Linked DNA regions of Variovorax paradoxus. The protein of the gene in region 2 binds, or shares a complex with, the protein of the main gene of each other region. Links are inferred from orthologs where the notes say so. Each region holds a gene or a part of one and is shown on either strand. Other genes may lie near its edges.

The links.
Region 1: the proteins of mrdA (region 2) and rodA are in contact, whole or in part, in a crystal structure (PDB 6PL5), measured with the Thermus thermophilus proteins. The link is inferred for Variovorax paradoxus from one-to-one orthologs. Residues at the interface, in WP_223903432.1 of Thermus thermophilus: Arg4, Ile5, His6, Leu8, Ala9, Phe12, Ala15, Leu16, Leu19, Gly20, Arg22, Ala23, Trp24, Leu26, Gln27, Val28, Tyr31, Tyr34, Leu36, Leu43, Thr45, Asp47, Lys156, Gln157, Gly158, Ser160, Val184, Leu201, Glu202; in WP_223903423.1 of Thermus thermophilus: Phe161, Val165, Phe168, Val169, Leu172, Pro198, Tyr199, Glu202, Tyr211, Arg212, Asp213, Gln220, Val221, Gln223, Ser224, Ile226, Ala227, Ile228, Gly229, Ser230, Gly266, Phe267, Val270, Leu274, Tyr277, Gly278, Leu281, Phe285, Leu289, Arg297.

Annotation. Positions count from the first base shown.
Region 1 is NZ_JAUSXG010000001.1:4,303,706-4,318,260, forward strand. The notes cover bases 328-3,208. They hold rodA (rod shape-determining protein RodA), read right to left. Parts: upstream 2,405-3,208; coding sequence 1,250-2,404; downstream 328-1,249. Other genes in these bases: tldD (metalloprotease TldD), read right to left, coding at 328-1,123; QFZ42_RS20675 (sensor histidine kinase), read right to left, coding at 2,437-3,208. Also shown: more of tldD, read right to left, coding at 1-327; more of QFZ42_RS20675, read right to left, coding at 3,209-4,209; QFZ42_RS20680 (response regulator transcription factor), read right to left, coding at 4,302-5,027; QFZ42_RS20685 (YqiA/YcfP family alpha/beta fold hydrolase), read left to right, coding at 5,450-6,043; QFZ42_RS20690 (ribonuclease catalytic domain-containing protein), read left to right, coding at 6,080-8,137; QFZ42_RS20695 (energy transducer TonB), read left to right, coding at 8,192-9,043; aroE (shikimate dehydrogenase), read left to right, coding at 9,067-9,924; QFZ42_RS20705 (transglycosylase domain-containing protein), read left to right, coding at 9,921-10,664; QFZ42_RS20710 (ribosomal maturation YjgA family protein), read right to left, coding at 10,609-11,046; QFZ42_RS20715 (lysophospholipid acyltransferase family protein), read left to right, coding at 11,056-11,955; QFZ42_RS20720 (phosphatidate cytidylyltransferase), read left to right, coding at 12,300-13,289; crossover junction endodeoxyribonuclease RuvC, read left to right, coding at 13,291-13,839; QFZ42_RS20730 (hypothetical protein), read right to left, coding at 13,883-14,059; lpxC (UDP-3-O-acyl-N-acetylglucosamine deacetylase), read right to left, coding at 14,079-14,555. UniProt on the Escherichia coli protein: Peptidoglycan polymerase that is essential for cell wall elongation. Also required for the maintenance of the rod cell shape. Functions probably in conjunction with the penicillin-binding protein 2 (mrdA).
Region 2 is NZ_JAUSXG010000001.1:5,044,976-5,059,640, reverse strand. Bases 7,436-10,426 are described here. They hold mrdA (penicillin-binding protein 2), read left to right. Parts: upstream 7,436-7,942; coding sequence 7,943-9,910; downstream 9,911-10,426. Other genes in these bases: fahA (fumarylacetoacetase), read right to left, coding at 9,951-10,426; mreD (rod shape-determining protein MreD), read left to right, coding at 7,436-7,887. Outside these bases: QFZ42_RS24065 (exodeoxyribonuclease III), read right to left, coding at 1-193; pyrE (orotate phosphoribosyltransferase), read left to right, coding at 206-889; QFZ42_RS24055 (DUF4124 domain-containing protein), read left to right, coding at 900-1,592; Asp-tRNA(Asn)/Glu-tRNA(Gln) amidotransferase subunit GatB, read right to left, coding at 1,702-3,192; Asp-tRNA(Asn)/Glu-tRNA(Gln) amidotransferase subunit GatA, read right to left, coding at 3,194-4,681; Asp-tRNA(Asn)/Glu-tRNA(Gln) amidotransferase subunit GatC, read right to left, coding at 4,764-5,063; QFZ42_RS24035 (rod shape-determining protein), read left to right, coding at 5,277-6,320; rod shape-determining protein MreC, read left to right, coding at 6,404-7,369; more of mreD, read left to right, coding at 7,366-7,435; more of fahA, read right to left, coding at 10,427-11,225; hmgA (homogentisate 1,2-dioxygenase), read right to left, coding at 11,367-12,701; QFZ42_RS24005 (DUF2783 domain-containing protein), read right to left, coding at 12,743-12,940; QFZ42_RS24000 (FAD-dependent oxidoreductase), read right to left, coding at 12,937-14,574. UniProt on the Escherichia coli protein: Catalyzes cross-linking of the peptidoglycan cell wall. Responsible for the determination of the rod shape of the cell. Is probably required for lateral peptidoglycan synthesis and maintenance of the correct diameter during lateral and centripetal growth.

The DNA.
Region 1 (14,555 bases), 750 kb from region 2 along the record:
CGAGCATGTAGGTGTTGGTCATGCGCGGCATCGGCACGTGGGCATAGCTCTCGCGCCGGCCGTTGCCCGTGGGCTTGACCTTCATGAGGCGCGCGTTGAGCGAATCCTGGATGTAGCCTTTGAGGATGCCGTCTTCGATGAGCACGTTGCGCTGGCTCGCGTTGCCTTCGTCGTCCACATTGAGCGAACCGCGGCGGTCGGCAATGGTGCCGTCGTCGAGCACGGTCACGCCCTTGGCCGCGACGCGCTGGCCGATGCGGCCCGAGAACGCGCTCGAGCCCTTGCGGTTGAAATCGCCTTCGAGCCCGTGGCCGATGGCCTCGTGCAGCAGGATGCCGGGCCAGCCGGAGCCGAGCACCACGGTCATTTCGCCGGCCGGTGCCGGGCGCGCATCGAGGTTGGTCAGCGCAGCTTTCACGGCCTGGTCGACATATTCGGCAATTTGCGTGTCGTTGAAGTAGGCCAGGCCGAAGCGCCCGCCGCCGCCGCCGGAGCCGACTTCGCGCCGGCCGTTCTGCTCGGCAATCACCGTCACCGAAAGGCGCACCAGCGGGCGCACGTCGGCCGCCAGCGTGCCGTCGGCCCGCGCCACCAGCACCACGTCGTACTCGCTCGCCAGGCCCGCCATGACCTGCGCCACGCGCGGATCGCGCGAACGCGCGAGTTTTTCGACCCGTTCGAGCAGCTTGACCTTCGCCGTGCTGTCGAGCGTGGAAATGGGGTCGACGCCGTTGTAAAGCGAACGGCTCGAAGCGATCTTGCGGGCCGGGGTCTTCACGCGCGCAGTGCGGCCCGCCGAAGAAATGGAGCGGACCGTGCGGGCCGCATCGAGCAGCGACGCCTCGGAAATGTCGTCCGAGTAGGCAAACGCGGTTTTCTCGCCGCTGACCGCGCGCACGCCGACACCCTGGTCGATGCTGAAGCTGCCGGTCTTCACGATGCCCTCTTCCAGGCTCCAGCCCTCGCTGCGCGTGTATTGGAAGTACAGATCGGCATCGTCCACCCGGTGCGCGGTGATCTCGGCCAGGGCCTTGCTCAGGTGCGATTCGTCGAGCCCGAACGGCGTGAGAAGGAGCTGTTGCGCCGTGGCCAGGCGCTCGATGGTGGGTTCGCGAGAGATCATGAAGCGGATTCTAGGGCTCACCCCCAGGGTGCGCGCACGTCGTGTCACTTCGCCTTCTCCCCGCCAAGGGCAACACCAGTGCCCCGGCGAAGCCGGTTCCACGGTGTTCCCCGCGCGGGCTGCGGGTTAGTTCTGGGCGAGTTTTCTCGCCCGGGCGATCGACATCAGGATACCGAGCCCCAACCCCAGCGTGACCATGGCAGTGCCGCCGTAGCTGATGAACGGCAGCGGCACGCCGACCACGGGCAGGATGCCGCTCACCATGCCCATGTTGACGAAGGCGTAGGTGAAGAAAATCATCGTCACCGCGCCTGCCAGCAACCGCGAGAACAGGGTCGAGGCACTGGTCGCAATGGCCAGCCCGCGGAAGATCAGAAGAATGAAGGCGGCGATCAGCGAAAGGTTGCCCACCAGGCCGAATTCCTCGGAATAGGCGGCGAAGATGAAGTCGGTGGTGCGCTCGGGAATGAATTCGAGGTGCGTCTGCGTGCCCTGCATGAATCCCTTGCCGCCGACGCCGCCCGAACCAATGGCGATCATTCCCTGGATGATGTGGAAGCCTTTGCCGAGCGGGTCCTTGCTCGGGTCGAGCAGCGTGCAAACGCGCTGCTTCTGGTAGTCGTGCAATACCCGCCAGTCGACACCGTCGGCGCACAGCCGGGACTCGAAGCCCACGATCAGCGTGACCGCTATCGCGCCGATCACGACCGGCGGAACGATCAGCTTCCACGGCAGCCCGGCGAAAAAGATCACCGCCATGCCGGCGGCGAGCACCAGCAGCGAAGTACCCAGGTCAGGCTGCTTCATGATGAGCCCGACCGGAATGGCCAGCAGCACCGTGGCCACCACGAAATCGAGCGGGCGCAGCTGCCCTTCCCGGCGCTGGAACCACCACGCCAGCATCAGCGGCATCGCGATCTTGAGAATTTCGCTGGGCTGGATCACCACGCCGACGTTGATCCAGCGGGTAGCGCCCTTCTTCGTGATGCCGAAGAGCGCAACCCCGATCAGCAGCGCCACCCCCATGGCATAGAGCGGCACCGCGAACATCATCAGCCGCTGCGGCGGCACCTGGGCCACCACGAACATGATGAAGCCCGCCAGCAGCATGTTGCGGCCATGATCGGCAAAACGCGAGCCGTGGTCGTAGCCCGACGAATACATCGTCAGCAACCCGGCAAAGGCCAGCAACAGCACGGCAAAGGCCAAAAAGCCGTCGAAGCCCTGGAAGACGGGCGCGACGCGGCGCGCCAGGGAGGGCTGATTGAACACGGCGGACATGGGGGCGGATTATCCGCGCCCCGCAAGGCATCTCAGCCGAACACGAGCTGAACGACCGTGCGCCCCGGTCGGCTTTCCACCGCCAGCCGGGCGCCGACAGCCCCCGCGCGCTCCGTCAGCGCCCTGGGCACCTGCGATGCGTCGAAGCCGCGGCCGTCGTCGATCACGCGCAGCTGCACCGTCCCGGCCACCATCTCGGCCTCGATCCGCAGCGTCTTTGCCTGGGCATGCTGCAGCACGTTGGAAATGGCCTCGAACAGCAGAAACTGCAGTTGCCGCATGGCCTGTGCGTCGAGCTGCTTCACCGGCGCCAGTTCGTCCACCGCCCATTCGAGTTCCACGCCCGCCGCCGCGAGGCGCGGTTCCAGCCGGTAGCGAAGCGCCGCCAGCAAGGCGCCGACGTCGCCCGGCGGCAAATGAATGGAGTCGATCGACAGCTTGAGCTGGTCGAGCGAGTCGCGCAGGGTCCGCAGCAACTCCTCGGAGCTGGCCTGGCCCGACTGCAATTGCCGGATGGCCGAGCTGATGTGCGAACCCACGCCATCGTGCATGTCGCGCAGGACGCGCTCGCGCTCGTGGGTGCGTGCCTGGTCGCGCGCCACCTGCTCCAGCGCGGCGAAGGTCGAGGCGAGTTCGCGCTCGCGCTGCGCCACCCGCGCGGCCAGGGCCGCGACCGAACCGCGCGCCTCGACACTGGCGGCATGGAAGCGCCTGAGCACGATCAGCAGCAGCGCAATGCCGAAGAACACCGAGGAATAACGCACCCAGGTGGTTTCGCCGTAGGCGTCGCTCAGGCGGATCACGAGCCAGTCGCGGACGCCGAAGCCCAGCGTCACCAGTGCGGCGGCCGCCACCAGCAGGCGCTCCACGTTCGGCCGCCGCACCGTGGCGATGGCAAAAGCGCAGACGAACAGCGCAACGACTCCAATTTCCAGTGCGAGCCAGCCGGTGAGCCAATACGGCTCTTCACGGGACAGCGCCACCGAACTCGCGCCGATCGTTCCGGCGACCACGCCGGCCATCAGCCACCGCAACCAGCGCGTGCGAGGGTTGTTGCCCCAGCCCGCGAGGTGATAGCAGAACATCATGGCCGACGCCGCCCAGCCCGCATAGCAGGCGGCCATGAGCACGCCCCAAGGCCCCCAGGAGAGCGGCGGTTCGGCAATCACGGCGTCGGCCACCCGTATCGCCCAGCAGAACTCGGCGAGCGCCGCCCAGAAATAGATGCCGTCCCGCCGTTGCCATCCGACGGCATCCGCATCGACCTGCGTGAGCCACAGCGCGAGTGCAATGCCGCCGACGATGAGGCTGAAGGCGGTCAAGAGCACCGAGCCGGTAAAGCGCCAGCCATAGGCGCTTTCGAAAAGGTCGGTGCGCACCGGCGTGGCCGGCCCGACCGTCACGCGCGACAGTCCGGCGCGCCGGGCGCTGTCGGCGCGAATGCGGATCTGCAGGCGGTTGTCGCCCGCCTTCAGCAGGTGCCCCGGTATCGGCACGTAGATGGGAGCTTTGGCGTAGTCGGGCCCGTTGCCGCGGCCCAGGTCGCCGTAGACCTGCAGCAACGCGTCGTTCAGCCGCACCTCGAGGACGTTGCCGGCGCGGGGAATGAAGATGCCCCACGGCGTCTTGGGCTCGGCTTCGAGGGTGAACGGCAGGTCGAAGCTCGCGAAGCCGGGACGCCCTCCGTGCTGGCGGTCCCAGTGGTAGGAAAGCTCGACGGGCGATGTGTGCTCAACGCCGTCGACCGTGGCGACGACAGTGCCGCTGTGCAGTTCGGCCGGGCCCTCCGCCGCTGCAGCAGCCATGCCTGCGACCGCGGCCGCCGCCAGAACTACCGCGAGCCACAGGAAGCAAAGCGCCCTGCGCGGCCTCCCGAACATGCGCCCCGCCACACGGTTCACCCGGGGTGGGACAGCAGGCCGAGGCGCGTGGCCTCGAACACCGCCTCGCTCTTGGAATGCACCGCCAGCTTGCCGTAGAGATTCTTGATGTGTGTCTGCACCGTGTGCACGCTCAGCCCCTTGAGCCGTGCGATTTCCGCATAGGAAAAGCCGCGCGCAATCAGCGTCAGCACTTCGTGCTCGCGGGCGGACAGCAGGCTCGGAGCGGCGCTGGCGGCGGCAGCCTCGGGGGCCGCGGCGACGGGTGTACCCGCCAACTGCAGGCTGCGGTACTTGGCGAGCACCCGCCGCGCGATCATGGGCGAGATGGGCGATGCACCGGCCTTCATCTCCACAATGGTCTGCGCGATGTCCTCGGGCGCGGCATCCTTGTGGATGTAGCCGACGGCGCCGGCTTCAATGCTCGAAAGCACGTTTTCCTCGTCTCCGAAGACGGAGATCACCAGCGGCTCGCAGCCCGGAAAGCGCGCAACGGCATCGCGGATCACGTCCAGCCCGCTCCCGTCGGGCATGCCGAGATCGACCAGCAGCACGTCGGGAATGGTGGTGGTCCGGGCCAGCCAGGCCAATGCCTCCTGTACGGTGCCGGCGCTTCCGAGCCAAAAAAGGCTCGCGCTGCGCTGCACGCTGGCCTCGAAGAAGGCGCGTGCGCGGCTGTCGTCTTCGACCACGAGCACGCCCCAGCGGCGCGCCGTTCCGGCATCCAGAGCCTCAATATTCATGGGCTTAGCATAAGGCGCCGCGCCTATCGAACAAGCTGCGGCCCCTCCCATTTTCATGGGATGCCAACACCCGCCCGGGCCGGAAAACTCGCGCCGCCCCTTCACACGTCGATCCGGCAAACACGAAGCCGCCAGCGACCTGACGGAACCGCGGCATTGCCAAAATGCAACAAGTCCAGCGTACTTGGACGCTCCCGGCGCGCAAGCTGAATACTTTCGGGCTCCGAGTGCGGCCGGCGCCGGCCGAATGCAGAAAATTCCCGCACTTCCGAGATTCCAGTGGTCAACAATCACTTCCCCGCACGAAGCCCGCATGCGAGAGCCTTCGACGGAAGCCGCGTCGCGCACGCAGACCTCATGCAAAATTCCCCGGCTCCCTCAACGGAGTTGCGTCGACAGCACCACTTCAGCCTCTGCCTCGCATGGACCCGCAAGCCACTCATCTGTTGTACCTGCATGGTTTCCGCTCCTCGCCCCGCTCCACCAAGGCACGGCTGATGGCGCAGCGCGTGGCACTGGAGCACCCCAAGCTGCAGTGGTGGTGCCCGCAATTGCCACCCTCGCCGCGCGAAGCCATCGACATGGTGATGAAGGGCATTGCAGACTGGCCTCGCAAGTCGATGGCCGTGGTCGGCTCCTCGCTCGGGGGCTTCTATGCCACCTACGTTGCCGGCATGACGCGCTGCCGCACCGTGCTGCTCAACCCGGCCGTGCATCCCGCCCGCGACCTGGCGCTCTACATCGGCGACCAGACCACGTGGCAGGACCCGGCCGAACATTTCTATTTCCGGCCCGAGTACATCCAGGAACTGCGCACCATGGAAGTCGGCAGCCTCACGCGGCCCGAACGCGTGCTGGCCATCATCGCCAAGGGCGACGAGGCGCTCGACTGGCACGAAATGTCCGCGCGCTACCCCGACAGCAACATCAAGCTGCTCGAGGGGGGCGACCACGCGCTGTCCGATTTCGAGCAGAACCATCTCGACGAGGTCATCGCCTTCATCAACCCGGTCTGAAGCCCGGGAGGGTGCCGAGTCTGGGACAATCCGGGCATGTTTGTATTGTTTGAAGAAGCCGGCAAGTACCTCGGCGGCCGCGTGCTGTCGGAGGCCGAAGCATCGGCGCAGGTCGAGCTCGACACCGGCAAGCGCGTCAAGGTCAAGGGCGCCAACATCGTTCTGCGTTTCGAGAAACCGGCCCCGGCCGAGTTGATCGCCGAAGCGCGCGCGCTCGCCGCCACGATGGATCTCGACTTGGCCTGGGAATTTGCCGCCGAGGGCGAATTCGGCTTTGCCGAACTCGCGGCCGACTATTTCAGCGACAAGCCCACGCTCGCGCAGCAGGCCGCCGCGCTGTTCGGGTTGTTCGAGGCACCGCACTACTTCCGCCGCGCGGGCAAGGGACGCTTCAAGAAGGCGCCGGCCGACATCGTGCAGCAGGCGCTCGCCGCCATCGAGAAGAAGAAAGTCGTCCAGGCGCAAATCGTCGAATGGGCCGGCCAGCTGGCCGAGGGCGTCTGTCCGCAGCCGATTCGCGAACAGCTCTACAAGATCCTGTTCAAGCCCGACAAGAACGCGCCCGAATACAAGGCCGTCGTCGACGCCGCGCGCGCCACGCAGCGCCCGCCGCTCGACCTGCTGGAGCGCGCCGGCGCCATCGACTCGCCCTACCAGTTCCACTGGCGGCGCTTCCTGTTCGAGAACTTCCCCAAGGGCACGGGGTTTCCGGCACTCGCCGCACCGGCCATCGTCGACGAGCTGCCGCTGGCCGCCGGCGTGCAGGCGTTCTCGATCGACGATTCGCAGACCACCGAGATCGACGACGCGCTTTCGGTCCAGGGCCTGGGGACCGGCACGGTCACGGTCGGCATCCACATTGCAGCGCCAGGCCTCGCGCTGACGCCCGGAAGCGCCATCGACCAAGTGGCGCGCGCGCGCATGTCCACGGTCTACATGCCGGGCCACAAGATCACGATGCTGCCCGACGAGGTGGTCAGCGCCTACACGCTGCTCGAAAGCGGCGATCGCCCGGCCGTGTCGCTCTATGTGCGCTTCGACGAAGCCACGCTCGAACTGCAGTCCAGCGAGACGAAGCTCGAGCGCGTGCCCATCGTGGCCAACCTGCGGCACGACCAGCTCGACAGTGTCGTCACGCAGCCGTGGCTCGAAGACGCATCGTTCGCAAGCGAGAACACGCCCGAGGCCGCGGCCAACCTGCGCGCTCCGCTCTCCTTCCTGTTCCGCCTCGCCAAGCAGCTGAAGGCGCAGCGCGAAGTGGTGCGCGGCAAGCCCGAGAACTTCAACCGGCCCGACTACAACTTTCGCCTCGTCGGCAACGACGGCGAGCCGAACGGCAGCGAGCAGGTGCAGATCACCACGCGTCAGCGTGGCGCGCCACTCGACCTGATCGTGTCCGAGGCGATGATCCTGGCCAACAGCAGCTGGGGCGGCTGGCTTGGCGAACTCGGCGTGCCCGGGCTCTACCGCAGTCAGGCGAGCCTGGCGCCGGGCATCAAGGTGCGCATGGGCACGCGGGCATTGCCGCACGCGGGCCTCGGCGTGAAGAGCTATGCCTGGAGCACCTCGCCGCTGCGCCGCTACACCGACCTCGTGAACCAGTGGCAGATCATTGCGGCCGCGCGCCACGGCAAGACCGCCGCGCTGGCGGCGCCCTTCAAGCCGAAGGACGCCGACCTGTTCTCGATCCTCTCAGGCTTCGACGCCGCCTACGCAACCTACAACGCCTACCAGGGCGGCATGGAGCGCTTCTGGACGCTCAAGTACCTGGAGCAGCAAGGCATCACCGAGCTTGAAGTCACCGTCATCAAGGACATCCAGAACGGCGCGCTGGTGCGTGCCGACACGCTGCCGCTGGTGTTCCCCGTGGCGGGCCAGCAGGAACGTGGCGCCCGCCTGCGCGTGAAGCTTGGCGAGATCGACGAAATCGCGCTCGACGTGCACGGCACGGTGCTCGAGCGCCTCGATGCGCCCAAGATGGATGCCGCGGCCGACGAGGAAAGCGGCGATGAGGAAGAAGAAGTGGCCGGCCCGATTGCTATTGCCGTTGACCTGACCGACAGCGAGCCGGCACCGGAGAACACGCCGGCGTAACAAGCGCCGCGCGGAATATAAAAACCATTCAATGAGCCGCGAGGAGCGCCGTCAATGAACTTCAGGGATCTGAGCACGCTGCAGATTGCACTCGGTGTGTCGGTCATCGCGCACGCTGCGCTTCTGACGGTGCGTTTCGTCGACCCTGAATCGTTCAATCGGGTCTTCAGCGACACGCCGCTCGAGGTGATCCTCGTCAATAGCAAGACCAAGGACAAGCCCGACGCCACGGCCCGCGTCATGGCGCAAACCTCGCTGGCAGGCGGCGGCGATCTCGAACGGGGCCGCGCCACCAGTCCGCTGCCGCCTTCGAGTTTTACCGCCGTGGGCGACTCCATCGAAGAAGCGCAGCGCCAGGTCGACGCGATGCAGGCACAGCAGATGCAGCTGCTCGCGCAACTCAAGCGCGACTTGGCCGCCATGCCCGCACCCGATCCGCGCGTGTCGGGCGACCCGAAAGAGGCTGTTGCGCGCGAGGAAAAGCGACGCCAGATGGTCGAGTTGCTGGCCGAAATCGAGCGGCGCGTGAACGAAGAAAACGCGCGCCCCAAGAAGCGCTACCTGAGCCCTTCGACGCGCGAGGCGGCCTATGCCATCTACGTGGACACGCTGCGCCGCCGCATCGAAGTGCGAGGCACCGAGAACTTTCCCACGGCCGCCGGCAAGAAGCTCTACGGCGAGCTCAAGATGACGATCACCATCAATCACGACGGCAAGATCCTCGACACCGTGGTCGATGAAAGCTCCGGCGACACCACGCTCGACCGGCGCGCCAAGGCCATCGTGCACAGCATCGGCAACTTCGGCAAGTTCACCGATGCAATGCGCAAGCAGACCGACCAGATCGTGCTGCAGTCGCGTTTCAAGTTCACGCGCGACGAGACCATCGAGCTCTCCTCCCAATAGCAACACCAGCAAGCAACGGCGCCATGGATCTGTATTGCGTAATGGGCAACCCCGTCGAGCACAGCCGCTCGCCCCGCATCCATGCCCGATTTGCCGAGCTCTGCGGCCAACAGCTGGAATACACCCGCCGGCTCGTGCCGATCGGCGCCTTCGCCGAAGGCGTCGCCAGCTTCCGGCGAGAAGCCGCGGAGCAGGACAACGTCGCGCGCGGCTGCAATGTCACCGTGCCCTTCAAGTTCGATGCCGCCGCCATTGCACAGCACACCAGCGAGCGCGCCCTGCTCGCGCAAGCCGTGAACATGCTGCGCTTCGAAGCCGACGGCGGCATCCACGCCGACAATACCGATGGCATCGGGCTCGTCAACGACATCGTGCGCAACGCCGCCGTGCCGCTGGCGGGGCGCGAGCTGCTGCTGATCGGTGCGGGCGGCGCCGCCGCCGGCGTGCTCGGGCCGCTGCTCGACGCAGGCGCTTCGCGCATCGTGGTGGCCAACCGGACCGTCGGCAAGGCCATGGCACTGGTGCAGCGCCACGCGGCGCTGGCCTTGCGCCACGGCGCCACGCTCGAGGCCTGGGCGCTCGATGAAGTGGCCGGTAATTTCGACGTGGTGATCAATGCCACGGCCTCCAGCCTCGCCGGCGATGCGGTGCCGGTGCGCGCGCAGGTACTGCGGGACGGCGCGCTCGCGGTCGACCTCATGTACGGCCCGGCCGCCGCCGGCTTCATCGCATGGGCCGAAGCGCACGGCGCCGTGGGGCGCGACGGACTCGGCATGCTGGTCGAGCAGGCGGCCGAAGCATTCGAAGCCTGGCGCGGCGTGCGCCCGCCCGCCGCGCAGGTGCTGGCCGAATTGCGCGCTTCGCTCGCTGCCGGCCAATGAAACGGCTGCTGCGGCTGATTGCCTGCCTGCTGGTGGCGGGCGTGGCGCTGGAGCTTTTCTTCGTCGCGCGCATTACGGCCATGGCCGTGATCGCTCCGCAAAGCACCGCGTTCCAGCGCTCCGAAGCCTGGCAGATCGCCATTCACCAGGGCAGCAAGGGCGCGTGGCGCCAGGAGTGGGTGCCCTACGCGCAGATCAGCGACAACCTCAAGCGCGCCGTCATCGCCAGCGAGGATGCCGATTTCATCGACCACAACGGCGTCGAATGGGAAGCCATCGAACGTGCGCGGCAACGCAATGCCAAGGCCGAGGAACTCGCGGCGCGGCGGGCAGCGCGCGCGATCGCGCGCGGCAAGCCGGTGCGTCCGGTGCAGCTGCGCGGCGGCTCGACCATCACGCAGCAGCTCGCGAAAAACCTGCTGCTCTCCAGCGAGCGCACGCTGCTGCGCAAGGGCCAGGAACTGGTGCTCGCCACGCTGCTCGAAGTGCTGCTCGATAAGCGGCGCATTCTCGAGATCTATCTGAACAACGTCGAATGGGGCGAGGGCGTGTTCGGCGCCGAAGCCGCCGCCCAGTACTACTTCAGAAAACCCGCCTCGCGCCTGAGCGCCGGCGAGGCCGCGCGCCTGGCCGTGATGCTGCCGAGCCCGAAGTTCTTCGAGCGCAAGCTGGGTTCGTCCTATCTCAGCGGACGGGCATCGACCATCGCCGCGCGGATGCCGGCGGCCGAGCTGCCCTGAGGCCGGCACGCAGCGCTTCGGCGGCCAGCACGGCCGCAAAGCCGATCGCATAGGCCAGCACGTCCCACCAGTCGGCCGTACTGCCGAGCACGATGCGCAAGGCACGGTTCGCAATGTGCAGGTGCCAGTTCGATGCAAGGTACTGGCCGAGTTCAACGGCCAGGCCCACACCGAATGCGGCCAGCGCCAGCGGCAGCACGCGCGCGGCGATGAACGTCCTGAAGACGAAATAGACCCACACCACGGCCAGCACGTCGCCAAAGAAACTGCGCAGCCAGCCCCAGCGCGCGCCGACGGTGGCCAGCAGCACGAGAACAACGAACAGGGCCAGCGCCCAGACCAGGGAAAGAGGATCGAAACGCCATCGCATGGCCCGTATCATCGCTCCCATATGCTGGCAAAGCTCACAGGTTGGTTGTTGTTGGGAATCATCCGACTGCTCACGGGCGCCCAGGCACGCTGGTACGGCTGTCCGCCGAAGGCCGAACAGCGCATCTACTTCGCCAATCACCAGAGCCACGCCGACCTCGTGATGATCTGGGCCGCCCTGCCCGAGGAACTGCGCAGCATCACGCGACCCATTGCGGCGCGCGACTACTGGGCCAACACGCCGTTCAAGCGCTGGATCACGACCGAGGTGTTCAACGCCGTGTATGTGGAACGCGCGGCCACGGCGCCGGGTTCGGCGGCACCACCGGCCGCCCGGGCGGAACCGGAGACGCCCCAAGCCCCCGTGCGAAATTCCGTTGGACCGCAAGCCGAGCGCATCGAGCCTTCGATGGAGCCGTTGCTGCCGATGGCGCCGACGGCATCGCCTGTCGTCGATGTCACCCCCGAGGCGTTCGATGAAGTGCAAGGGCGGCTCGATCTTCCTGCGCCTCCACCTTCCCCGCCGGCCGCCCCCCCTGTCGAACCGCCGGCCGTGACGGCGGAAGCAGAGCCCTCCGCCCCCGCTGAACCCCCAGTCGCCGACCCGCTCGCACCCTTGGTCGAAGCGCTGCGCAGCGGCGACTCGATCATCATCTTTCCCGAAGGCACGCGCGGCCACACGGGCGAACCGCAAAAATTCAAGTCCGGCCTCTACACGCTCGCGACGATGTTTCCCGAAGTGGTGCTGGTGCCGGCATGGATCGACAACGTGCAGCGCGTCATGCCCAAGGGCGAGATCGTGCCGGTGCCGATCTTGTGTTCGGTCACATTCGGTGCGCCGATCCGTGTGGAAGAAAGCGAAGAGCGCCGCCCGTTCCTCGATCGCGCGCGTGCTGCGGTGATCGCTTTGCGCGATGTCTGAAATGAAAGCTTTCTCTTTGCGCCGTGTTGTGCGTCATTCGGGGCGCGCACCCGCCGACGGGGTACCTTGCTCCGCGAATGTCCTCCGGCCTGCGGCCTCCCCCTTGATTTCGCTGCGCAAGGCACCCCATCGACGTGAGCGTTATGCACGCCGGTCGTTGATCGGCCGTACACCACGAGCGTGTCCCAGTGCACAGGGCATCGGGTGCTCCCCGCAGCGAAATCAAGGAGGAGGCGAAGCCGGGGGACATTCGCGGAGGGGAGTACCCGGTGGCCTGTGCACGCGCCCTGAACAAGAGCGCCTAGAACGCAGCCACCAACAACAGCGCGCAACAAAAAACTGACATGAACCAGTTCCTGCGCAGCCTCACGCCGACGCAACAAGTCGCGGCCCTCTTCCTCATCGTCTTCGGCCTGCTCGTCGTCGCGAGCACCACGGCACTCTTCCTGAGCTTCAGGGAACGCCGCAACCCCGTGCACGACGCCACCTGGCAAGCCGAGCTCGCCCATTACCGCAAGTTGCTGGGCACCACCTGGTTCATGGTGGTCGTGTTCTGGGTCGGCTGGGCACTCGGCGAAACGGTGGCCACCGTCCTGTTCGCGCTCATCGCCTTCTTTGCGCTGCGTGAGTTCATCACGCTCTCACCCACACGACGCGGAGACCACCGCAGCCTGATCCTGGCCTTTTTCGTGGTGCTGCCGATCCAGTTCTGGCTCGTAGGCACCGCGCGCTTCGACCTGTTCACCGTGTTCATTCCGGTCTACGTGTTCCTCGCGATTCCGGTCGCCAGCGCACTCGCCGACGACTCCAGCCACTTTCTCGAGCGCAACGCCAAGCTGCAGTGGGGCATCATGGTCTGTGTCTACGGCATGAGCCACGTGCCGGCGCTGCTGCTGCTGAGCTTTCCGGGCTACGAAGGCAAGAGCGCCTTTCTCGTGTTCTTCCTGGTGTTCGTGGTGCAGACCTCGGTGCTGGTGCAGCACGTGATCTCGCGCCGCACGCAGCGCAAGCCCTTCGCGCCCAATGTGAGCCGCAGCTTCAACTGGACCAGCTGGGGCATCGGCATCGTGGTCGCCAGCCTGGTGGGCGCGCTGTTCTCGTTCATCACGCCCTTCAAGTTCGGCCAAGCGCTCGCCGTGTCCATCATCGCCTGCGTTGCGGGATCGATGGGGCACCTCGTGATGAAGGCGCTCAAGCGCGACCGCGGCATTCCGAACTGGGGCAAGAAAGGCGCGGGCGTGACCGGCGCCAACGGCCTGCTCGACCGTGTGGACGCGCTGTGCTTCGCCGCGCCCATCTTCTTCCACTCGATCCGTTGGTACTTCAACCTCTGACATGCGCATTCTCGGCATCGACCCCGGCTTGACCACCACCGGCTTCGGCGTGGTGGATGCGGATGGCCATGCGCTGCGCTACGTGGCGAGCGGCACCATCAGCACCCGGCACCTGGGCACCGGCAATCTGCCGGCACGCCTCAAGGTGCTGTTCGACGGCATCGGCGAAATTGCCGAGCGCTACCAGCCCGATGCGTCGGCCGTCGAAATCATTTTCGTCAACGTCAACCCGCAGTCGACACTGCTGCTGGGCCAGGCCCGCGGTGCCTGCGTGACCTCGCTGGTGAACAGCAAGCTCACGGTGGCGGAATACACCGCGCTGCAAATGAAGAAAGCGGTGGCCGGCCATGGCCAGGCCGCCAAGGCGCAGGTGCAAGAGATGGTGAAGCGCCTGCTCGATCTGCCGGGTCTGCCCGGTGCCGACGCGGCCGACGCGCTCGGCATTGCCATCACGCATGCGCAGGTGGGCCGGTCGATGGCACGGTTGGCCGAGGCGGCCGAGCTGTCGAAGACACACGCCGGCACCTACCGGCAAGGTCGTTCGAGGTAGCGCCCTTTCAGGCTCTCGTTGGCCGGCCGCGAAGCCTGCGAGCCTAAGCCACCCGTTCGGCGATCAGGACGGCAAAGAAGCCGAACGCCGCAAGCAGGGTCCACTTGAGCACGATCCAGCCGAAGTGCCGGTACTTGACCTGCCCCGTTCCTGCATAGAAGGCGAACGACACGCCGGCCACCAGCAGAAGCAGCAGGATGGCCCAGCGGAAGACAAGCATCGCCGAAAAGGAGGCTTGCCTACCAGGCCCGCGCCACTTCGCCGAAACCGCGCGGTGCGCGCTTCTCGTCTTCGAAGGTCACGACCTCGTAGGCGTCGCTGTTCGCCAGCAGCTCGCGCAGCAGCTTGTTGTTGAGCGCATGGCCCGATCGGAATGCGGTGTAGGCCGCGAGCAGCGGCTTGCCGATGATGTACAGGTCGCCCATGGCGTCGAGGATCTTGTGCTTCACGAACTCGTCGTCGTAGCGCAGACCGCCGGCATTGAGCACCTTGGTGTCGTCCATCACGATGGCGTTGTCGAGCCCGCCGCCGAGCGCCAGGCCCTTGCTGCGCATGTACTCGACTTCCTTCGTGAAGCCGAAGGTGCGGGCGCGCGCGATGTCGCGGCTGTATGAATCGGTGCCGAGGTCGAACTCCACGCGCTGGCCGGTGGAATTGACCACGCGGTGATCGAAGTCGATTTCGAAGCTCAACTTGTAGCCGTGGTATGGCTCCAG
Region 2 (14,665 bases):
CTTTTTTCTCGGCGAAATGAAAGTAGCCCTTGAGGCCGGCCATTTCTTCGAACCGCCCTTCGATGTCGCTCGCCTGCACCCGGATCTCTTGCATGCAAATACAATCCGGCGCAAGTTCGGCCACCCAGTCCGCCACCCCTTTCGTGGCGGCCGAACGAAGGCCATTGAGATTGAGGCTGGTCAGTTTGAACACAAGGAATTCCCGATGGCTGTAGATGGTGAGAAAAGCAGCGCGGTGGCGCAGGACTTCGTCCAGTTCGCGCTCGACTCCGGCGTGCTGCGCTTCGGCGAGTTCAAGACCAAGGCCGGCCGCCTGAGCCCCTACTTCTTCAATTCGGGCCTTTTCGACGACGGCGCCAAGATCGCGCGGCTCGCCGGATTCTATGCAGACCGGCTGATCGAGAGCGGCGTCGAGTTCGACATGATCTTCGGCCCGGCCTACAAGGGCATTCCGCTGGGCGCCACGGTGGCCGCCGAACTGGCCCGGCGCGGCCGCAACTACCCCTTTGCCTACAACCGCAAGGAAGCCAAGGCGCACGGCGAAGGCGGCAACCTGGTCGGTGCGCCGCTCAAGGGTCGCGTGCTCATCGTCGACGACGTGATGTCGGCCGGCACCGCGGTGCGCGAATCGATTGCGGCCATCGAAGCCGCCGGCGCCACCCCGCACGCGGTGTCCATTGCGCTCGACCGCCAGGAGAAAGCCACCGAAAACGGCGTGGACGTGGACCACAGCGCGGTGCAGTACGTGCGGAACCAGCTGGGCCTCAAAGTGGTGGCCATTGCCACGCTCGACGACCTGTTGAATTACCTGTCTGGCAACGCCGCCGCCGACCTTGGCGCACACCGCGAGCGCGTGCTCGCCTACCGCGCCCGCTATGGCGCCAACTGAGATCCCTCTCATGCCTGTGCGCAAGCTCGATCAGACGGCCCGGCCGTTCGCGGCCACCTGTGCGCCGCCGCTATTGCTGCTGCTGGTGATGGCGCTGTTGCCCACCGAGGCACCGGCACAGTCCACACAGGCGCCGGCCGCCATCTATTCCTGCACCGATGCCCGCGGCCGCACGCTCACGGCCGACCGCCCGATTGCCGAATGCACCGACCGCGAGCAGCGCGAACTGAGCCCGAGCGGCACCACGCGCCGCAAGATCGAGCCGACCTACACCGCGCGCGAACTGGCCGAGCGCGAAGACCGTGCCCGCGAAGCATCGATCCAGGCCGCGCGCCTGATCGACGAACGCCGCCGCGAGCGTGCATTGCTGGTGCGCTATCCCAACGCCACCGTGCACGACCGCGAGCGCAAGGAGGCGCTGGTGCAGATCGACGCGGTGATCCAGGCCGCGCAGAAGCGCCTGGACGAACTCGCCGAAGACCGCAAGAAGATCGACGAAGAGCTCGAGTTCTACAAGCACGACATCAGCAAGGCGCCGGGCGCGGTGCGCCGCAAGCTCGAGGACAACGCACAGAGCGTGGCGGTGCAGAAACGCTTCATCGGCGAGCAGGAAGACGAGAAGAGGCGCGTGAATGCGCGCTTCGACGAGGAGCGCTCGCGCCTCAAATTGATCTGGTCGCCGCAGAACGGCGGCGGAAAATAGGCTCGCCCCCAGGCTTCGCGCACTTCGTGTCGCTACTCCCTCCCCCTACCGGGGGCGATACCAGCGGCCCGGCAAAGCCGGTTCCGCGGTATCCCGCGAATAAATCGGGTCAGGCCAGCTTGGCTTTCAGCAGTTCGGTGACCTGCGCGGGGTTCGCCTTGCCGCCGCTGGCCTTCATCACCTGGCCCACGAGGCCGTTCAGCGCCTTTTCCTTGCCGGCGCGGTACTCGTCGACGTTCTTCTGGTTCTTGGCGATGACTTCGTCCAGGATCTTGTCGAGCGCGCCGGTATCGTTCATCGGCTTCAGGTCCTTGGCTTCGATGATCGCGTCGACATCGCTGCCTTCGCCGGTCCACAGGGCATCGAACACCTGGCGCGCCGCGTTGTTGGGCAGCGTGCCGTCGGCGACGCGTTGCACCAGCTGGGCGAGCTGCTGTGCCGTGACCGGTGCGGCTTCGATGCCGATTTCCTGCGCGTTCAGGCGGCGCGCCATCTCGCCGGTGATCCAGTTGCTCGCGAGCTTGGGCGTTGCGCCGGCCTTCACCGCTTCATCGAAGTAGCGCGCGAGCGCCGGGCTCTGCGTGAGCTGCGCCGCGTCGTATTCCGACATGCCGTGGTCGCGCACGTAGCGCTCGGCCATGGCGCGCGGCAGTTCGGGCATGGTGGTGCGCACGCGCTCGATCCATTCGGGCTCGATGGCGAGCGGTGGCAGGTCCGGGTCGGGAAAGTAGCGGTAATCGGCCGCGTCTTCCTTGGTGCGCATGGTGCGCGTCTCGCCAGTGTCGGGGTCGAACAGCACGGTGGCCTGTTCGATCTTGCGGCCGTCCTCGAGCTCGTTGATCTGCGAGTTGATCTCGTAGTCGATGGCCTGCTGCATGAACTTGAAGCTGTTCAGGTTCTTGATCTCGCGCCGCGTGCCGAGCTTCTCGCCGGGCTTGCGCACCGACACGTTGGCGTCGCAGCGGAAGCTGCCTTCCTGCATGTTGCCGTCGCAGATGCCGATCCAGGTGACGATCTTGTGCAGCTCACGCGCATAGGCCACGGCCTCGGCGGTGGAGCGCATGTCGGGCTCGGTCACGATCTCGAGCAGCGGCGTGCCGGCGCGGTTCAGGTCGATGCCGCTCTGGCCGATGAAGTCTTCGTGCAGCGACTTGCCCGCGTCTTCCTCGAGGTGGGCGCGCACCAGGCGCACGGTCTTCTTTTCTTCGCCGAGGAAGAAGGAGACCGCGCCGCCCTGCACGACCGGAATCTCGAACTGGCTGATCTGGTAGCCCTTGGGCAGGTCGGGATAGAAATAGTTCTTGCGAGCGAACACGCTGCGCGGCGCAATGTGCGAGCCGAGCGCGAGGCCGAGCTTGATGGCGCGCTCGACCGCGCCCTTGTTCATCACCGGCAGCGTGCCGGGCAGCGCCAGATCGACCGCGCAGGCCTGCGTGTTGGGCTCGGCGCCAAAGGCGGTAGAGGCGCGGCTGAAGATTTTGCTGGCGGTCGACAGCTGCGCGTGCGTCTCGAAGCCGATGATGACTTCATAGCCGCGCACCAGCGGGCCGGTCGGGCGGCCTTGTTGTTGTGCTTCGAATGTGTTCACGGGGTCGCTCATCTCAAAAGCCCTCGGGCGTGCGCATGTGCCAGTCGGTGGCTTGCTGGAAGCGGTGCGCTGCGTTCAGCAGCTTCGCTTCGCCGAAGTAGTTGCCGATCAACTGCAGTCCCACGGGCATGCCTGTATCGAAGCCCGCGGGCACGCTCATGCCGGGCAGGCCGGCGAGCGATGCGGGCAGCGTGAAGATGTCGGCGAGGTAGTCGGCCACCGGGTCGTCGCCGTGCTCGCCGATTTTCCAGGCGGTGGTCGGCGCGGCGGGGCCGGCGATCACGTCGCACTGCTTGAAGGCCTGCTGGAAGTCGTCCGCGATCATGCGGCGCACCTTTTGCGCCTGCAGGTAGTACGCGTCGTAGTAGCCGTGCGACAGCACGTAGGTGCCGATCATGATGCGGCGTTTCACCTCGTCGCCGAAGCCTTCGGCGCGCGTGCGCTCGTACATGTCGCCGAGGTCTTTGTACTGTTTCGCGCGGTGGCCGAACTTGACACCGTCGAAGCGGCTCAGGTTGCTCGAGGCCTCGGCCGCCGCGAGGATGTAGTACACGGGAATCGACAGTTCGGTGCGCGGCAGGCTCACTTCGACACGCCTGGCGCCGAGCTTCTCGTACTGCGCGAGCGCCGCATCGACGGCGGCGCGCACGCCGGGCGCCACGCCTTCGCCGAAGAACTCCTTCGGCACGCCGATGCGCAGGCCCTCGAGCGAGTCGTTCAGCGAGCGGCCGAAGTTCTCGGCGGGCTTGTCGAGCGATGTCGAATCGCGGTCGAGGTCGGGACCGCAGAAGGCCGACAGCAGCAGCGCGCAGTCTTCGGCCGAGCGCGCCATCGGGCCGGCCTGGTCGAGGCTCGACGCGAAGGCCACCATGCCGTAGCGCGAGGCGCGGCCGTAGGTCGGCTTGATGCCCGTCACGCCGCAGAACGAGGCCGGCTGGCGGATCGAGCCGCCGGTATCGGTGCCGGTGGCCGCGGGTGCGAGGCGTGCCGCCACGGCGGCCGCGCTGGCACCCGAGGAGCCGCCCGGAATGCGCTCGCGGTTCCAGGGGTTTTGCACCGGCACGGCGGTGTCGTGGCCCACGGCGGGCACGGCGACGTTCTCGTTGGCCGAGCCCATCGCGAATTCGTCGCAGCTCAGCTTGCCGAGCGTGACCGCGCCGGCTTCGGCCAGCCGGCGCACCACGGTGGCATCGAACGGCGAGCGGTAGCCCGCGAGCATCTTCGAGCCGGCGGTGGTGGCGAAATCGGTGGTGACGAAGATGTCCTTGTGCGCAATCGGCACGCCGGCCAGCGCGGGTGCGGTGCCGGAGGCGATTTGCGCGTCGGCCGCGCGGGCCTGGGCCAGCGTGACTTCCTCGTTCACGTCGACAAAAGTACCAAGCGATTCGTGGGCCTTCATGCGGCTCAGGAAAGCTTGGGAAGCTTCGACGGCCGAAACCTTGCGCTCGGCCAGAGCCTTGGCCAGAGCGACCACGCCCATCTGATGCAATTCGCCGCTCATTGCGGTACCCCCACGCTTGCCACGTTGTGTGCTGCGCTGCCCCCCGAGGGGGCCTTCGCGCCTTGGAGCGGTCCGGCGGCGCTCATTCGATCACCTTCGGCACGAGGAACAGCCCGGCTTCGACGGCCGGGGCGCTCTTCTGATTGGCTTCGCGGTTGTTGGGCTCGCTCACCACGTCGTCGCGCAAACGCAGTGTGATGTCCTCGATGGCCGCCACCGGATGGGCCAGGGGCTCGACGCCGGCGGTGTCGACCGAACGCATACGTTCGACTAAATCAAAAAAGCCGTTGATCTGGCTGAGCATGCGCTCGCTTTCGTCGGAAGCGAGCTGCAGCCTTGCCAGCGAGGCAATGCGTGCAATATCTGAAGCGGAAAGTGACATGGGTCGAACCGGTCGAAAAACCGGAAGTAATCGCACGCCCAACGGGGTGCTAACACGGGATTCAGAGGGGGATTCAGGTATTATCCCGCCTTTGCCGCAACCCCCGCGAACGCGCCGGCTTTTGCGCCAAAAACGATCAATTCACCCCGTCAAACGACCAAAAACAGAGCGACGACCTGCCGACGCGCAGGCGTGCTCCAGAGGATTCCGCACATGTTTGGAGCTTTCCGTCGGTACTTTTCCACCGACCTCGCGATCGATCTCGGCACCGCCAACACACTGATCTTTGCCCGCAACAAGGGCATCGTGCTGGACGAGCCCTCAGTGGTCGCCATCCGCCACGAAGGCGGCCCCCACGGCAAGAAGGTGATCCAGGCCGTCGGCCGCGAAGCCAAGGCCATGCTGGGCAAGGTGCCCGGCAACATCGAGGCGATCCGCCCGATGAAGGACGGCGTGATTGCCGACTTCGTGATCACCGAGCAGATGATCAAGCAGTTCATCAAGATGGTGCACCCGCGCACGCTGCTCACGCCGAGCCCGCGCATCATCATCTGCGTGCCCTGCGGCTCCACCCAGGTCGAGCGCCGCGCCATCAAGGACGCGGCCGAGGCGGCGGGTGCCACTTCCGTCTATCTCATCGAGGAACCGATGGCCGCGGCCATCGGTGCCGGCCTGCCGGTCAGCGAGGCGTCGGGCTCGATGGTGGTCGACATCGGCGGCGGTACCACCGAAGTGGGCGTCATCAGCCTGGGCGGCATGGTCTACAAGGGCTCCGTGCGCGTCGGTGGCGACCGCTTCGACGAAGCCATCATCAACTACATCCGCCGCAACTACGGCATGCTGATCGGCGAGCCGACGGCCGAGGTCATCAAGAAGAACATCGGCTCGGCCTTCCCGGGCTCCGAAGTCAAGGAAATGGAAGTCAAGGGCCGTAACCTTTCCGAAGGCGTGCCGCGCAGCTTCACCATCAGCAGCAACGAAGTGCTGGAAGCCCTGACCGATCCGCTCAACAACATCGTCTCGGCCGTGAAGAACGCGCTGGAACAGACGCCGCCCGAACTGGGCGCCGACATCGCCGAGCGCGGCATGATGCTGACCGGCGGCGGCGCGCTGCTGCGCGACCTCGACCGCCTGCTGGCCGAGGAAACCGGCCTGCCGGTGCTGGTGGCCGAAGATCCGCTGACCTGCGTGGTGCGCGGTTGCGGCATTGCCCTCGAGCGCATGGACCGCTTGGGAAGCATCTTCACGAGCGAGTGAATGCGCCACCGCCATCATCGGCCGGCTCTGCGTGTGCAGGCCGGCCTTTTTGCCATCTGACGTTGCACAGCCAGGTCTGAACCATGCCCTTGGGCACGCTCGATCGCACAGCCCCGCCCCTGTTCAATCAGGGGCAGTCGGCCCTGAGCAAGCTGATTTTTTTCGGCGCGCTCGCGCTGTTCCTGATGGTGGCCGATGCGCGCTTCCGCCTTGTGCAGCCCATCCGCACGGCCGTGGGCGCGATGCTCTATCCGGTGCAATGGGTCGCGCTCAAGCCGGTGCAGATGGTGGTCGGCGGCAGCCGCTACTTCGAAGACCTTCAAAAGGCCCAGCGCGACGAGCAGGAAGCCCGCAAGGCGCTCATGGCGCAGGCCGAGCGCGCGAGCCAGGCCGACACGCTCGCGCAGGACAACGCGCGGCTGCGCTCGCTGCTCGAGCTTCGCCAGACCACCCAGGCGCCGGGCCGCGCGGCCGAAGTGCTTTATGACGCCGCGGACCCGTACACGCGCAAGATCGTCATCGACCAGGGGCTCACGCAGGGCGTGGCGGCCGGCTCTCCGGTGATCGACGCCTACGGCGTGCTCGGCCAGGTGACGCAGGTGCAGCCCTTCACGAGCGAGGTCACGCTGGTCATCGACCGCGACCTTTCCATTCCGGTTCAGAACACCCGCACCGGCGTGCGCAGCGTGGCCTTCGGCGACGCGTCGGCGCACGGCGCCGGGCTGGAGCTGCGTTTCATGGCCGCCAATGCCGATCTGCAGGAGGGCGACCTGCTCTCCACCAGCGGCGTCGACGGCGTCTATCCGCCCGGCCTGCCGGTCGCGAAGATCGAGCGCATCGAGCGGCGCGCCGACTCCGCCTTTGCGCGCATCTACTGCGTGCCGCTGGCTCGCGTGACGGCCGCGCGCTACGTGCTGGTTCTGGCGCCCACGGGCGCGCCCTCGGCACCGCCTGCGGCACCCACCGCCGCAGCGCGCAAGAAGCCAGAGTCCAAGCCGGCCGCGAAAACCGACAAGGCCGACAAGAAACCCGCGGAGCGCGCCCGATGATCAAACGCCCCGGCCAGCAGCAGCTCCTGCTGCCCGTCAGCCCGCTCTTCATGTGGTCGAGCCTCGTGGTGGCGCTGCTCATCAACATGATTCCGATCGGCCGCGCCGCGTGGATGCCCGACCTGCTTGCGCTGGCCATCGTGTTCTGGGGCGTGCACCAGCCGATGCGCGTGGGCATTGGCGCGGCCTTCGTCTTCGGCCTGTGCATGGACGTGCACCAGGCGTCCATGCTGGGCCAGCATGCGCTGTCCTACACCACGCTGGGCTTCTTCGCGATCACCATCCACCGGCGCCTGCTCTGGTATCCGGTGGCGTCGCAGGCGCTGCAGGTGCTGCCGCTCTTCGCGCTGTCTCAGTTCATCGAGGTGGTCACGCGCCTGATCGGCGGCGGCGTGTTCCCGGGCTGGACGGTGCTCATCTCCCCGGCCATCGAGGCCGCGCTGTGGCCGCTGGCAACCGCGCTTCTGCTGGCGCCGCAGCGCCGCACGCCGGAACCGGACGAAAACCGCCCCCTCTAAGCCCGAGGCAGCCGCATTTGCCATCGCACTTGCACACGCCTAAGCTCACGCCGCCATGACCGAAATCCGCAACGTTGCCGCCGACCTCGCACGCTTCAAGCGCCGCGTGATCGTGATCGGCATGGCGGTGCTCTTCGCCTTCGGACTGCTCGGCGCACGATTGGTCTACCTGCAGGTGGTGCGGCACGAAGACCTGGCGGAGCAGGCCGAGAGCAACCGCACGGCCATCGTGCCTGTGGTGCCCAACCGCGGGCTGATCCTCGATCGCAACGGCATCGTGCTGGCCTCGAACTATTCGGCCTACACGCTGGAGATCACGCCCTCGAAGGTGGGCGATGTCGAGGAGACCATCGACAGCCTGACGCAGGTGCTCGAGGTGTCGCCGCGCGACCGCCGCCGCTTCAAGCGCCTGCGCGAAGATTCGCGCAGCTTCGACTCGATTCCGATCCGCACCCGCCTGAGCGACGAGGAGGTGGCGCGTTTCGCGGCGCAGCGCTACCGTTTCCCGGGCGTGGAAATCAAGGCGCGGCTGTTCCGGAACTATCCGCATGGCGAGATCGCCTCGCACGTGCTCGGCTACATCGGCCGCATCAACCAGCGCGAGAAGACCGCGATGGAAGACTGGGCCGAGGAAGACCAGGCCAACTACAAGGGCACCGATTACATCGGCAAGCTCGGCATCGAGCAAAGCTACGAGAAGACGCTGCACGGCCAGACCGGCGTCGAGCAGATGGAAACCTCGGCCGGCGGCCGCGCGGTGCGCCGGCTCGCGAGCCACCCGGCCACGCCGGGCAACACCGTGATGCTGTCGCTCGACATCAAGCTGCAGAAGCTCGTGGAAGACATGTTCGGCGAGCGCCGCGGCGCGCTGGTGGCCATCGACCCCAAGACCGGCGAGGTGCTGGCCTTCGTGAGCAAGCCCACTTTCGATCCCAACCTGTTCGTCGAAGGCATCGACACCGAAAGCTGGAAAGAGCTCAGCGAGTCGCTCGACAAGCCGCTCCTCAACCGAGCGCTGCGCGGCACCTACCCGCCCGGCTCCACCTACAAGCCCTTCATGGCGCTGGCCGCGCTGCAAACCGGCAAGCGCGGTCCGAACGTGGTGGTCAACGACCCCGGCTACTTCAACTTCGGCGGCCACCGCTTCGGCAGCCCCGAAGGCAATATCGGCGGCGTCGACATGCGGCGCTCGATCCAGCTGTCGAGCAACATCTACTATTACTCGCTGGCCAACGAGATGGGCGTGGACCTGATCCACGACTTCATGAAGCCGATGGGCTTCGGCCAGATCACCGGCATCGACCTGGGCGGCGAGGTGCGCGGCGTGCTGCCCAGCACCGAGTGGAAGCGCAACGCCTACAAGCGGCCCGAGCAGAAGAAATGGTACGCGGGCGAAACCATCTCGCTGGGCATCGGGCAGGGCTACAACGCCTTCACCATGCTGCAGCTCGCGCAGGCCACAGCCATCGTGGCCGACGGCGGCATGAAGCACAAGCCGCACCTGGTGCTGGCCACGCGCAACACGGTGAGCGGCCAGGTGGCGCCGCTGCTCCAGCCGCCGGCCGAGAACCTCGGCTACACCGCGGCCAACGTGGCGGTGGTTCGCGAGGGCCTGACCAGCGTGGTGACCAGCGGCACCGCGCGCGGCGTGTTCGCGGGCGCGGGCTACCAGGCCGCCGGCAAGACGGGCACCGCGCAGGCGGTGACACAGGCGCAGAACACCCGGTACAACGCCCGCGCGCTCGAAGAGCACCAGCGCGACCACGCGCTGTTCATGGCGTTTGCACCGGTCAACAATCCGAAGATCGCCCTCGCGGTGATCGTCGAGAACGCTGGCTGGGGCGCCGGTGCCGCGGCGCCCATTGCGCGCCGGGTGTTCGACTACGTGCTGATGGATCAGTACCCGAGCGAGGCCGACATGGCCGCCGTCAAGATCGGCAAGGCCGCGGCGCCCATCGGCAAGCCGCGCGTGGCGAGCGAAGTGGCGTGGCCGGCGGCGGCCACTGCTGCGACCGCGCCCTGATGGTTTTTCTCCCTCTCCCAGAGGGAGAGGGGACAAGGCACTAAGCCCCTGCGACGGTGCCGCGGACTTCACCCAGGCCGATGCGCACCGCCCCCTCGCGCTCGCAGTAGCCGCGCATGATCAGCGTGTCGCCGTCTTCGAGAAAGGTGCGCTTCTCGCCATTCGGCAGCGTGATCGGCTGTTTGCCGCCCAGTGTGAGTTCCATCAGCGAGCCGGCTTCGTTGGGCTTGGGGCCCGAGAGCGTGCCCGAGCCCAGCAGGTCGCCGGGCTGCAGGTTGCAGCCATTCACCGTGTGGTGCGTGACGAGCTGCGCGGCGGTCCAGTAGGCGGCCTCGGTGGTGTTGCCGCGCGTGAGGTGCACGGGCGCCACGCCTTCGGCGCGCATCTTCGCGGTCTGCAGCAGCACTTCGAGCGTGATGTCGAGCGCGCCGCTTTCGCGGTTCGACGGGGCATCGAGGTACGGCAGCGGCTGCGGGTCTTCGGCCGGCCGTTCGAACTTTGCGCGGAAAGGCGCCAGCGCGTCCATCGTCACGATCCACGGGGACAGCGCGCTCGCGAAGTTCTTCGAGAGAAAGGGGCCGAGCGGCTGGTATTCCCAGGCCTGCAGGTCGCGCGCCGACCAGTCGTTGAGCAGCGTCACGCCGAACAGGTGGTCTTCGGCCTCGCCGACGGCAATCGGCTCGCCGAGCGCATTGCCGCGGCCGATGAGGAAGCCCAGTTCCAGCTCGTAGTCGAGCCGCTTCGATGGCCCGAAGCTCGGTTCGGCCGCATCGGGCGCCTTGGTCTGGCCCTGCGGGCGCTTGAAGACCTGGCCGCTCACGCCGATGGACGATGCACGGCCGTGGTACCCGATGGGCACCCACTTGTAGTTGGGCATCAGCGGCTGGTCGGGGCGGAACAGCTTGCCGATGGTGGTCGCATGGTGGATGCCGGTATAGAAGTCGGTGTAGTCGCCGATGCGGCAAGGCACGGTCATCTCGGCCGCGGCCTGCGGCAGCAGCGCCTTCGACCATGCGGCCTCTTTGCCGCTGCCTTCCGCAAGGCCCGCCGAAATTGCCGCGCGAAGTGCCTGGCGGTCTTTCACGCTCGCGCTCATCAGCACGTTCATGTCGTCCGTATCGACGAGGCCTGCGGCCTTCAGGTCGAGCACCTGGTCACCGATGGCGACGCCGATGCGAAAGGCCTCGCTGCCGCCGGCCGCGCGGAAGCGGCCGAAGGGCAGGTTCTGGATCGGAAAGTCGCAGCCGGCGTCGTTGGCCGAGGCAACCCAGCTGCGCAGCTTCGGGTCATGGGTGGCGTTCAGTGCGATGGTCATGGAATATCTTTCAAATAATGCTCTGCGGCGATAGCGGCTCTTTCGCGGAACACCGCGGAACCGGCTTTGCCGGGCCGCTGGTGTTGCCCCCGGTAGGGGGTTGGCGTAGCGACACGAAGTGCGCGAAGACTGGGGGCGAGCCTATTTCTTGAATTGGTCTTCGAGGCCGGCCCAGCAGTCGGCGTAGTCGGTGTCGAGCGCGGGGCTCTGTAGCGCGAAGTTGGTCGGAATGAAGCGGTAGCGGCTCTCGAACATGAAGGCCAGCGTGTTGTCGAGCTTGTGCGGCTTCAGGTCCGCATGGGCCGCCTTGTCGAAGGCTTCCTCGTCGGGCCCGTGCGGCACCATGCAGTTGTGCAGGCTCGCGCCGCCGGGCTTGAAGCCACCCGGCTTGGCGTCGTACTCGCCGAGCACCAGGCCCATGAACTCGCTCATGAGGTTGCGATGGAACCACGGCGGGCGGAAGGTGTTCTCCATCACCATCCAGCGCGGCGGGAAAATCACGAAGTCGCAGTTCGCGGTGCCGGGCGTGTCGCTGGGCGAGGTGAGCACCGTGAAGATCGACGGATCGGGATGGTCGAAGCTGATCGAGCCGATTACCATGAAGTTGGCCGTGTCGTACTTCACCGGCGCAAGGTTGCCGTGCCATGCGACCACATTGAAGGGCGACTGCTTGGTCGGCGCCTTCCAGAAGCGGCCGCCGAATTTCTTGACGAGTTCGTAGGCGCCGCCGCCGTTGCCGTTTTCCTCGAACGCCGCCGTGGGCACCTGGAAGTCGCGTGCGTTCGCCAGGCCGTTGGAGCCGATCGGGCCCAACTCGGGCAGGCGGAAATGCGCGCCGTAGTTCTCGCAGACGTAGCCGCGAGAGAGACCGTCGGGCAGCGCCACCTTGAACACCATGCCGCGCGGCAGCACTGCGATTTCGCCGGGCTTCACATCGAGCACGCCGAGTTCGGTTGTGATCACGAGGCGGCCCTGCTGCGGCACGACGAGCATTTCGCCGTCGGCGTTGACGAAGGCGCGCTTCTCCATCGAGCGGCCTGCCAGGTACATGAGCGAACCGATGCCGACCTGCGACTCCGCATCGCCGTTGGCCGCGATGGTGTGCATGCCGTCGATGAAGTCCACATCGGCCGCGCCGTTGTCGAGCGGCATCGGATGCCAGCGCAGCGGCTCGGGCGGCAATGCGATCCCGCGGTCGGCGCCGGTGGTCCAGTGCGGCTGGGCATACGGCTGGTAGCGCCCGGACACCACCGAAGGCTGGCGGCGGTACAGCCACGTGCGGCGATTCTCATGGCGCGGCGCGGTGAAGGCGGTGCCCGAGAGCAGTTCGGTGTAAAGGTCGAAGGGCGCGCGCTGCGGGTTGTTGCGGCCTTGCGGCAGCGCGCCGGCAACGGCCTCGGAGGCGTACTCGTTGCCGAAGCCGCTCAGGTAGTGCCGCTCGGGATCGGGCCTGGTGTTGGCGGTTGGATTGGTCATGGTTTTCTCTTCCGGAAATCGCGATGAGGTGGCATGTGTGTTCAGCTGCCGCGCGCGGCCTCGAAAGCCTCGCGCAGCACGGCCAGCGAGCCGATGTGGTTGGCCAGCACGAGCACGAGCCGCGCATTGAAGGCATGGCTCTCTTCGGTAGAAAGCCCCTGGTGAGCCTCGATGAGCGCCTCGTAGAAATCGTCAGGGGCTTCGAGGTTCGGCGTGGTGTTCAGGTGTTGCATGTTCATGCCTTTGCCAGTGCGTGGTCGATGGCCGTGCGGATGTGGGCCGCCGTTGGGTGCCGCCAGCGCGCGCACACGTGCTGGTCAGGCCGCAGGAGGTAGACGGTGCCGGGTTGCGCGTCGTAGCGCTGCGTGGCGAGCTCCCCCGCAGCTGTCGTGTCTTGCACGCGCGCGATGTGCAGCGGAAAGTCGCAGGCTTTCAGCGCCTGCAGGCTGCGCCCGGCTGCATCGCCCTGGCCGAACACCAGCGCGGTGAACTGCGACACGTGGCATTCGCGCAGCAGCCAGCCCGTGCTGCCGTCGGACCGCGCGATGGGTGCATCGGCTGCCGCGGCGCCGGGCACCATCGCGCCTTCGAAGGTATCGGCATCGGGCGTGTTGAGCGGCGAATCGCGCAGCACCGCCGGCACCGAGAGCCGTCCGCTGTTGACCAGCGTGCGCGCGAAGGCGTGGCGCTTGGTCAGCGCGAGCACCGCATCGCGGAACAGGCGGCTCACCTCGCTCTTGGGCGTGATGAAGTCGGTGGCGCGCGTGGAGTGGCGGATGTTCTCGTCGGCCGCGAATTCGCGCTCGCTCGCATAGCTGTCGAGTAATGCGTCGGGTGCCTGGCCGTGCAGTACGGCTGCGAGCTTCCACGCCAGATTGTCCGCATCCTGCACGCCCGAGTTGGCGCCGCGCGCGCCGAACGGCGACACGCCGTGCGCCGAGTCGCCCGCGAACAGCACGCGGCCGTGGCGAAAGCGCTCCATGCGCTGGCACGCAAAGGTGTAGATGCTGGCCCAGCCGATCTGGAACTGCACGTCCGCAAAGCCGATGCTGTCGAGCAGCGCGCGCACGCGCGGCGTGATGTTCTCGGGCTTGCGCTCTTCCACCGGATCGGCGTCCCAGCCGAGCTGGAAGTCGACGCGCCACATGCCGTCGGCCTGCTTGTGCAGCAGCACGCTCTGGCCGGGGTGGAACGACGGGTCGAACCAGAAGCGGCGCTCTGTCGGCAGCTGCGCATCCATCGTGATGTCGGCGATCAGGAAGCGGTCGCGGAACACGCGGCCCTTGGCTTCGAGGCCCAGCATCTGGCGCAGGTTGGAGCGCGAGCCGTCGCAGGCCGCGACGTAGCCCGCCTGCAGCCGGTAGTCGCCCTCGGGCGTTTCCACAGTGAGCACGGCGCCTTCGTCGTTCTGCTCGATGCCCGTCACCTTGTTGTTCCAGCGCAGGTCGATCAGCGGCAGCGACGCCGCCCGCTCCACGAGGTAGCCCTCGACGTAGTACTGCTGCAGGTTGATGAACGCCGGCCGCTCGTGGCCGGATTCTGGCAGCAGGTCGAAGCGGTAGACCTGCTCGTCGTGGAAGAACACTTTTCCGACGTGCCACGACACGCCCTTGTCCACCATGCGGTCGCCGCAGCCGAGGCGGTCGAACACCTCGAGCGTGCGCTTGGCAAAGCAGATGGCGCGCGAGCCGCTGGAGAGGGTGTTGTCGTTGTCGAGCAGCACCACGGGAATCTCGCGCAGCGCCAGGTCAATGGCCAGCGTGAGGCCGACCGGGCCCGCGCCGACGATCACGACCGGGTGACGCGCGGGCGTGGACGCATCCTGGTCGGCGTGGCGTTGGTAGTCGAAGCGCAGGCTTTGATAGTCGATCACGTGTTGTCTCCGAGTCTTTTGTCTTGCTCCTTCCCCCTTTGGGGGAAGGTTGGGATGGGGGCTCGGCAGCGCTCGCGATTGGCGCCGCGTG